3 regions of the Erwinia sp. AC075 genome follow, and region 3 is predicted to be linked to each of the others. Evidence: predicted binding sites of a transcription regulator. Region 3 holds the regulator's gene; each other region holds the start of a gene.
What was found. The regulator PurR, encoded in region 3, represses purine synthesis genes. The targets are predictions, from matches to a motif close to CANGCAAACGTTTGCNTG.
Positions count from the first base shown of each region.

Region 1: purT (formate-dependent phosphoribosylglycinamide formyltransferase) is a predicted target of PurR. The motif match lies at 1,351-1,368, and genes of this name have one in related genera.
Region 2: purE (5-(carboxyamino)imidazole ribonucleotide mutase) is a predicted target of PurR. The motif match lies at 1,500-1,517, and genes of this name have one in related genera.

Region 1 covers NZ_CEEDEU010000001.1:947,944-951,219, forward strand. The annotation lists gene AC0IXH_RS04425 (bifunctional 4-hydroxy-2-oxoglutarate aldolase/2-dehydro-3-deoxy-phosphogluconate aldolase) at 1-61, shown strand, start outside; gene purT (formate-dependent phosphoribosylglycinamide formyltransferase) at 132-1,310, opposite strand; gene AC0IXH_RS04435 (YebG family protein) at 1,448-1,855, shown strand; gene AC0IXH_RS04440 (sugar phosphate isomerase/epimerase family protein) at 1,963-2,790, opposite strand; gene AC0IXH_RS04445 (tellurite resistance TerB family protein) at 3,014-3,276, shown strand, end outside.
Region 2 covers NZ_CEEDEU010000001.1:2,443,637-2,446,912, forward strand. The annotation lists gene cysS (cysteine--tRNA ligase) at 1-10, opposite strand, end outside; gene ppiB (peptidylprolyl isomerase B) at 244-738, shown strand; gene lpxH (UDP-2,3-diacylglucosamine diphosphatase) at 738-1,463, shown strand; gene purE (5-(carboxyamino)imidazole ribonucleotide mutase) at 1,611-2,120, shown strand; gene purK (5-(carboxyamino)imidazole ribonucleotide synthase) at 2,117-3,187, shown strand.
Region 3 covers NZ_CEEDEU010000001.1:1,619,545-1,622,820, reverse strand. The annotation lists gene punR (DNA-binding transcriptional activator PunR) at 1-766, shown strand, start outside; gene purR (HTH-type transcriptional repressor PurR) at 815-1,840, opposite strand; gene cydH (cytochrome bd-I oxidase subunit CydH) at 2,125-2,214, shown strand; gene AC0IXH_RS07575 (C40 family peptidase) at 2,258-3,097, opposite strand.

The DNA.
Region 1 (3,276 bases), 670 kb from region 3:
AGCAGGGGATTACGATCGTATCACCCAGCTGGCCAGAGAAGCGGTAGCGGGCGCCCGATAAGACGTCGGATCAGGCAAAAAACAAAAGGGATGGCACAGGCCATCCCTTTTTTGTTGCTACGAAAGCGTGTTTATCCGCTGACTTTCACACCGGCTGCACAGGTAATTGCGCGCTGTACCGCATCATCGATGTTCTCGCCCGTGGCCAGCGCCACGCCCAGACGGCGCTTACCCCGAACTTCCGGTTTGCCGAACAGACGCACCTGCAGACCGGCGCCCAGCACGCCGCCCAAATTGGCAAACTGCACGTTATCGCTGTCCAGTTCTGGCAGGATCACCGCAGATGCGGCGGCGCCGTACTGACGAATGCCGCCAATCGGCAGACCGAGGAAGGCACGCACGTGCAGGGCAAATTCGGACAGGTCCTGAGAGATCAGCGTCACCATTCCGGTGTCATGTGGGCGAGGGGAAACTTCGCTGAATACCACCTCATCACCACAGACAAACAGCTCAACACCAAACAGGCCGTGGCCGCCCAGCGCCTTAACCACTTCTTCGGCAATCTGCTCAGCACGTTGCAGCGCGAGGGCGCTCATCTGCTGCGGCTGCCAGGATTCACGGTAGTCGCCATCTTCCTGACGGTGGCCAATCGGCGCACAGAAGTGAATGCCATCAACCGCGCTGATGGTCAGCAGAGTGATTTCGAAATCAAATTTCACCACACCTTCAACGATTACCCGGCCGGCACCGGCACGACCGCCTTGCTGCGCGTATTCCCAGGCGGCATCCAACTGTGACGCTTCGCGGATAAAACTCTGGCCTTTGCCTGACGAGCTCATCACCGGCTTCACAATGCACGGGAAGCCGATTTCGTCAGCCGCCTGATTAAACGCCTGCTGGCTGTCGGCAAAGCGGTAGGTGGAGGTGGGCAACGCCAACTCTTCTGCCGCCAGGCGACGGATCCCTTCGCGGTTCATGGTCAGGCGGGCAGCGCGGGCGGTTGGCACCACGTGTTGACCCTGTTTTTCCAGCTCAATCAGCATATCGGTGGCGATGGCTTCAATTTCCGGCACGATGTAATCCGGGCGCTCCAGCGCAACCAGCGCTTTCAACGCTTCACCATCCAGCATGTTGATGACGTGGCTGCGGTGCGCCACGTGCATAGCGGGTGCATCGGCATAACGATCGACAGCAATCACTTCAACGCCAAGACGCTGGCATTCCAGCGCCACTTCTTTGCCCAGTTCACCTGAACCTAACAGCATTACGCGGGTTGCGGCAGGGCGCAGCGCGGTACCAAGAGTGGTCATAATCTCTACCTGATTGGAGGGAAAAAACGCGCGCAGTATAAACGAAAACGATTGCGCGTACATCCGCTTTCCAGGGTTGAGCGAAAAAGACCCGTCTGTTATACTGTATAAAAATACAGTTAACTGAGGTGTGGACTATGGCTGTTGAAATCAAATATGTTGTCGTCAGAAAAGGTGAGGAAAAGATGACATTCGCCAGTAAGAAAGAAGCCGACGCGTACGATAAAATGCTCGATATGGCAGAAGCCTTTTCTGACTGGTTGAGCGTGGCACCTCTGGATATGGAAGAACCACAGCGTGAAGCGTTGGGCATGTTCCTGGCGGAGAATAAAGACGCCGTGCAGCATATTCTGCGCACCAGCAAGATGCCTGAGACGAGCGAGTCCGCCGCCGCGGGCAATGATGCTGAACCGACTGTTGAACAAGACAGCGCTGAAGCTGCAGCAGATCAACCGGCTGAAGAGTCCGGTGCGGAAGACCCGGAAGCCTCAACGGGCAAAGCGGCCAAAGCAAAATCGGCTGCACGAACCGTTAAAGCTGCCTGATTCTTTTTACTTCATCACAGTATGTGGCGCGCAGGGTATTTTTCCCTGGCGCGCCAGAAACTTCGCCTTAATTCTTCCCTGTTAGTGACTTCCTCCACCGGCTACCGTTAACGATCGTCGCCGGATAACACCTTTTTCAACGACTGCAGCGCTTTGCTGGCCACCTCTGCCGGCGGCAGTTGATGATAACGATCGCTGAACACTTCCAGTCCTATCGGGCCTGAATAGCCTTGCTGATGAAGATAGTCAGCCAGAGATGAAAGCGGGAAATTCCCTTCGGCTGGCAATAAACGCTGATGGCGTGCCACATCCACCAGATGATCGTGGCTGGGAAGGGTAACCAGGTCGGACAGCTGGACCAGGAAGATCTTATCCATCGGAATCCCCGCCAGATCGTCCACCGTGCGGTTCAGCACGAAAATGTGAAACGCATCCACCACCAATCCCAGATTGGGTTCATTGACCTTTTGCACCAGCTGCCATGCCGCCGCCGTATTGTTGATATGCGTGCTCCAGGCCATGGCCTCAAAGGCCACACGCAGGCCACGTTTGCCAGCCTGGCGGGCCAGCCAGCGAATATCGTCCTCTTCCCGTTCTGCAATGCAGCCCTGATGGGTAGATGCAGGCGTCAGTAAGGTTGTTGCGCCCAGTTCAACGGCGGTATCCAGCATCTGCAGGGCTTCCTGGCGTTTACTCTCTCGCTGATCGTCTGGCGCGCCGTCAAAATCCAGCAGCACCTGGTAATCCGTCAGGGCCAGGCGCTGGTTATCCAGTAATCTGGCCACATCACTGGCATCGCCGCTGGCTGCCTCCACGTCTTGACGCCAGAGCTCAACCTGATCAAACCCGGCCTGGCTGGCGGCCTTCAACTTCTCTTCCGTGCTGCCGCCAAGCAGAACCGTATTGATAAACAGCGGATTATTATTGAATCTCATGATGATTTTTCCCTTACGCCAGTGCTTTAAAAAAACAAATCCAGTCGGTTCAGCCGCCGCTTTTGGCGAAGCATTATGAACCAGAAGGTTCGACTGGTGGGCTAAGTATAGCTGACGGCTTAGCATCAACTGGCCGTGAAGGTTTTCCAGGCTTTTCCTGCTTTGACGCTTCTTGACGCAAGTCGCTCTATGCTGGTTGTTTTCCGCTGAAGAAGGAAAGGCAATGAGTAACTGGCTGCAACAGATTCAAACGGTACTGGGAGGCAGTAAAGACGGCAAAGGCGGCGGTGAAGGCCTGAGTAAAATGCTGGCACCCGGCGCGCTTGGCGGACTGGCCGGTTTGCTGATTGCCAGCAAATCCTCCCGTAATCTGCTGACCAAGTATGGCAAAAATGCGCTGATTATCGGCGGTAGCGCCGCAGCAGGTGCCGTACTGTGGAAAAAGTATAAGGATCGGGTGAGCGAAACCCATCAGGATCAGCCGCA
Region 2 (3,276 bases), 820 kb from region 3:
TCTTTAGCATTGAGACATTCCGTTTTGACGTGTGCGGGTTAAAACCAGTAAAAGGCTTATTCTGACGTATTGTTAACGGAAGCGCCACGCAAAGCAAGGTTATGCCCCGTGCCGTTTATGCACTGGTGCTGACTCGTCATCACATTTTGTGATATAAAAGCCGTCTATTAATTGCGTACTGGCGCCCTCGTGCTGCCGGTGCTGCTCTACCATTCACACTTCCAACCTTTACAGGATGAGAACATGGTCACTTTCCAGACAAATCATGGCGATATCGTTATCAAAACCTTCGATGACAAAGCGCCAGCTACCGTAGCTAACTTCCTGGATTATTGCCGTGAAGGTTTCTACGACAACACGATTTTCCACCGTGTCATCAATGGCTTTATGGTTCAGGGCGGCGGCTTCGAGCCGGGCATGAAGCAGAAAGACACCAAAGAAGAAATCCAGAACGAAGCCAGCAACGGCCTGAAAAACACCAAGGGTACGCTGGCAATGGCCCGTACTCAGGCGCCTCACTCGGCAACTGCGCAGTTCTTCATTAACGTGGCAGACAACGACTTCCTGAACTTCCGTGACGAAAGCCTGCAGGGCTGGGGTTACTGTGTGTTTGCTGAAGTAGTTGAAGGCATGGACGTGGTAGAGAAAATCAAAGCGGTCGCCACTGGCCGTAGCGGTATGCACCAGGACGTTCCGAAAGAAGACGTTGTGATCCAGAAAGTCACCGTCAGCGAATAATGCCTCACACGCTGTTTATCGCAGATTTACATCTGTGCGCAGAAGAACCGGCAATTACTGCCGGTTTTCTTGCTTTTTTACGCCGTGATGCGTTGCATGCCGATGCGCTGTATATTCTCGGCGACCTGTTTGAAGCCTGGATTGGCGATGACGATCCTGAACCGCTTCATGCTGAGATCGCGGCCGCACTGCTGACCCTGAAGCAACAGGGGGTCCCCTGCTATTTTATTCACGGTAACCGCGACTTCCTGGTTGGCAAACGCTTTGCCCGCGCCAGCGGCATGACCTTATTGCCGGAAGAACAGGTGCCGGAACTTTACGGAAAGCGCATGTTGATCATGCATGGCGACACGCTCTGCACCGACGATCAGGGCTATCAACGCTTCCGCAAAAAAGTGCATCAGCCCTGGCTGCAATGGCTGTTCCTTGCCCTTCCTTTATTTGTCCGCCAGCGGATTGCGCTGAAGATGCGCGCAGGCAGTAAACAGGCGAACAGCAGCAAAGACGTGACCATCATGGACGTGAATGATGAAGCCGTAAAAGCCGCGATGACCCGTCATCAGGTGCAGTATCTGATCCACGGCCATACGCATCGCCCGGCAATTCATCCGCTTGAGGTGAATGACCAGCCTGCCGAAAGACTGGTGCTGGGTGCCTGGCATCACGAAGGTTCAATGATCCGCGTTAGCGAAGACGAAACCACCCTTATTTCCTTCCCATTCTGAGCCCTAAAAAAATCCCGCAAATGCCCGTTTCATGCCTGAGCAAACGTTTTCCTTGATGTCGAGTCATGCTATTCTCTTTGCCCTTCCCATCTGACCGCCTAAACGGCTTTCAGGTGACGTATGTACAATCACAGGAGTCAGACCCGCATGTCATCCAACGCCGCGCAGGCCCGCATCGCTATTGTTATGGGTTCCAAAAGTGACTGGGCAACCATGCAATTTGCCGCCGAGATCCTCACTACTCTGGCTGTGCCCTTCCAGTGTGAAGTCGTTTCGGCGCATCGCACCCCGGACAAGCTGTTCAGCTTCGCTGAGCAGGCTGCGGATAATGGCATTCAGGTAATCATTGCTGGCGCTGGCGGCGCGGCGCATCTTCCGGGCATGATTGCGGCGAAAACGCTGGTGCCGGTGCTGGGCGTGCCGGTGCAGAGCGCAGCGCTGAGCGGCGTCGACAGCCTTTACTCCATCGTGCAGATGCCACGCGGTATTCCGGTTGGCACCCTGGCGATTGGTAAAGCCGGTGCGGCCAATGCGGCGCTGCTGGCGGCGCAGATTCTGGCCACCCACGATGCGGAACTGCGTTCACGGCTGGCAGCGTGGCGTCAGGCACAGACCGATGAAGTGCTGAATAACCCGGATCCGCGGGAGGAAGCATGAAGCCGGTCTGCGTATTAGGAAATGGTCAGCTGGGCCGCATGTTACGTCAGGCTGGCGAGCCGCTGGGCATCGCCGTCTATCCGGTAGGATTAGATGCCGAGCCGGAAGCGCTGCCGATCCAACAAAGCGTGATCACTGCGGAAATCGAACGCTGGCCGGAAACCGCCCTGACGCGCGAACTGGCGAACCATAACGCCTTCGTGAACCGCGATATTTTCCCGCGTCTGGCCGATCGCCTGACGCAGAAACAGTTACTGGACCAGCTGGGTCTGGCCACCGCGCCCTGGCAGCTGCTGGCGGAGGCCGCAGAGTGGCCGCAGGTGTTCAACACCCTCGGTGAACTGGCCATCGTTAAGCGCCGCACCGGCGGTTATGACGGTCGTGGCCAGTGGCGTCTGCGCGCGACGGATACGGATTCATTGCCAGCCGATTGCTACGGTGAATGCATCGTTGAGCAGGGCATCAACTTCTCTGGCGAAGTGTCGCTGGTGGGCGCACGCGGCCATGATGGCAGCACCGTTTTCTATCCGTTGACCCATAACCTGCATGAGGACGGCATTCTGCGCACCAGCGTCGCCTTCCCGGATCCTGACGCAGCCCTGCAGAAGCAGGCCGAAACCATGCTGTCAGCCATTATGCATGAGCTGAAGTACGTCGGCGTGATGGCGATGGAGTGCTTTGTGGTGCCGGAAGGCCTGCTGATTAATGAACTGGCGCCACGCGTTCATAACAGCGGGCACTGGACGCAAAACGGCGCGTCCATCAGCCAGTTTGAACTGCATCTGCGGGCGATCCTCGATCTGCCTTTGCCGAAGCCGGTGGTCAGCACGCCGTCAGTGATGGTTAACCTGATTGGCACCGCCGTGAATCTGGACTGGCTGAATCAGCCGCTGGTGCACCTGCACTGGTACGAAAAAGAGGTTCGTCCCGGCCGCAAGGTGGGCCATCTGAACCTGTCGGACGTGAGCAAACCGGCGTTGCAGGCCGCTATTGAGGCGCTGGTGCCGCAGTTACCCGCTGAATATGCCAGCGGCATCGCCTGGGCGGTTGAGAAATTGCAGGGCTGATGGGAAAAATCTGGCAGGAACGTCGGACAAACGGACGATTTTCCTGCCCGAGCTGCAAAAGGACAGTCCTTAACTGTACTTAAGTATGG
Region 3 (3,276 bases):
TGAGCGTCGCCACCGTGATGTGGTGCTGACCGATGCGGGACGGGTATTTATCCAGGAGGGCCGCAGTGTCATCAAAAAAATGCTAGCCACCCGACGGCAGTGCCAACAGGTCGCTAACGGCTGGCGAGGGCAAATTAATATCGCCGTCGATCGCATCGTTAAATCTCAGCGCACCCGACAGCTGGTAGTCGACTTTTATCGGCACTTTCCGGATATGGAACTGCATCTGTCAGCAGAAGTATTTAACGGCGTCTGGGATGCGTTGGCCGATGGGCGGGTGGATGTTGCCATCGGCGCGACACAGGCTATCCCGGTAGGTGGCCGCTTCGCCTTCCGCAATATGGGCGCGCTCAACTGGCGCTGTGTGGTCGCCGCGGATCATCCGCTGGCACGTCAGCACGCAGAAACCAGTGAAGAGGCCATTGGCGAATGGCCTTCACTGGTGCTGGAAGATACCTCAAGAGCCTTGCCGAAACGCACCACATGGACGCTGGATAATCAGCGGCGGTTGGTGGTGCCAGACTGGGAAAGCGCGTTTGACTGCCTGCTGGCGGGCTTGTGCGTGGGGATGGTGCCGGGCCATCTGGCGCAACCGCTGCTGCAAAAGGGCGCTTTGCATGAACTGACGCTGGAAGGCGGATTTCCGGACAGTCCGTGCTGCGTGAGCTGGTCTGAGCAGCAGGCTTCACCGGCGCTGAGCTGGTTGCTGGATTATCTGGGTGACAGTGACACGCTGAACAGTGAATGGCTGAAGGAAGAGCCCTGAGTCAACATAGTGTGCCGAGGGAGAATTCGCCCTCAGCACTGAGCGGGACTAGCGGCGATAGTCCAGGAAGGGACCATCGGCAACCGAACGGCGTTCGATCAACGTAGGATGTACTTCAATCGTCTGCGGTTCTTCACGCTTGCTGGTGATACGATCTAACAGCATATCGAAGGCGGTTTCGCCCAGCTGTTCTTTTGGCTGGTGAACCGTGGTCAGGGCCGGTGTGAAGTAACGGGCGTTGCGTACGTTATCGTACCCGATCACCGATATATCCTGCGGAACGCGCAGGCCCATCTCATCAGCCGCACAAATTGCGCCCATCGCCATCACATCGCCACCGCAGAACACCGCCGTTGGACGCTGCTTCTGCGAGAGGATTTGCTGCATCGCCTGGTGACCTGATTCAGGTTCGAAATTGCCCTGAACCAGCCACTCGTCACGCAAGGTAATCCCCGCTTCAGACAATGCTTTCATAAATCCGGCAAGACGGCCACCGCCGGTGTTACGCTCCATCTGACCGGGTATGACACCAATATCTCGATGCCCACGGTCGATCAGATAACGGCCAGCCAGATAACCGCCTTCAAAGGCGTTGTCTTCTACCGTATCGGTAAAGTCACCGCGCGATTTGCCCCAGTCCATCACCACCATAGGAATATTGCGGTTATCTTCTAGCATGGTGATCAGCTCGTCCGGGTATTCGGAACACATCACCAGCAGGCCATCCACGCGTTTCTGCGCCATCATCGACAGATAGGCCTGCTGCTTGGCAAGATCATTGTGGGCGTTACCGAGGATCAGCGTGTAGCCTTTGGCAAAACAGCGGTTTTCAATGGCTTCAATAATTTCGGCGAAATAGGGCGCCTCGCTCGAAGTAGCCAGCAGCCCGATGGTTTTGGTGTGATTCACCTTCAGACTACGGGCAACCGCGCTGGGTGAATAGTGGAGCGCCTTAATGGCGGCCCACACGGCTTCCCGCGTTTCTTCTGCAACGAAACGGGTCTTGTTGATGACGTGGGAGACGGTGGTGGTGGACACCCCGGCTTGCTTTGCCACATCTTTAATTGTTGCCATGAAATAACTACTCCTGCGCCTATCTTAACTGTTTGATAAGCCTGTTGTTAATCGTTTGCCTGGTGAGATCGAAAACCTGACGTCTGAAGTCGTTTTTTAGTTGCTGTCCGGAGTCGTCAGGAAGGAAAAAGCGCTGATTAAAGACCGCTAAACACCTTAAGGTGCGGGCCGTTGCGCAACAAAAAAAGAATTCTAACAAGGCTTGGCAGAGAAAACGAGATTTTTACCGTCAAGTATGGGAAAATTGATGGCATCATAAACTGTAGGGCTATTTAGGATTAAAAATGGATACCGATCTGAAGTTCTCTTTACTGACCACGGTTTGCGCACTGTTGATGATTATGGCGTTTAGCTTCACCGCGATTATGCATTAAGTGCAAACAGGGCCGGTCTGACGATCGGCTCTGAGTATTTCCGCTATCGAATGGTTTTTGGCGTCATCATCCGGCGGGCACCAATATAGTGGCGCTGCCAGTAATCATCTGCCAGAGCGCTGACCTGAATATCCTTGCCAGTACGTGGCGACTGAATAAACTTCCCACCACCCAGATACACGCCAACATGATCTGCCGTCTCGCGCCCGTTAATGCGGAAGAAGACTAAATCGCCTTTCTCCAGCTCATCACGCTTTATCGAAGCCGCATCATGCAGGTGATACATCTCATTCGCCGTGCGCGGGATTTTAAACTTCACTAAATCCTTGTAGGCATACCACACCAGGCCGCTGCAATCGAAGCCGGTTTTAGGCGACGTTCCGCCCCATTGGTAAGGTTTACCCAGCTGGCCCATCAGTTTGGTCATCGCGGTTTCACGGGCTTTTTGATAGCGGGCGCGGTGAGCTTTACTTAACTTTAATGGCGCAGAAACAGAGTCTGACGTCAGCTCTTCAGCAGTATCGACAACCTTGCCACGATGGCGGCCATAGCGTTTTTTTCCGGCGTTTAAGGTGGTTTTCTTTTTGTATTTGCTGGAGTGCAACGGGGCAGTCTGAACAGAGGCGGTTTGCAGCGAAGGTTTCTTTTTAAGCTTCAACTTTTGTACTGAGGTTAAGCGAGATTTTTTGCTGGTGGATTCTTTAACTTTTTTGGTGCTGTTGGCTTTAACCGGTCGGCGTTTACGTCGCTCATCCTCTCGGGCAGGCGTGCCGCTATCTGCCTTATGATGATTTGCATTAATAGGGGCATGTGGCGATGCGTGCGCCATATTGAAAAACAGCTGGGCAAAGGCCAGCATGAAGAGCGTGATAAGTAAACGCATCGTTACCATTAACAGTTTGTGCTACGACCAGAGGCCACAGCTTGCCAGAAACAGGGAGTTCTGCCTTTCAGCAGCGTCATTTTGCAATTCTAATCTAACTCATTAACAAAAGGTAAGGTCTTTTTTGTTTCAATGATACAGAGCAAGTAAAAACTGTAAAAATTAGCCAAATCAGCTGT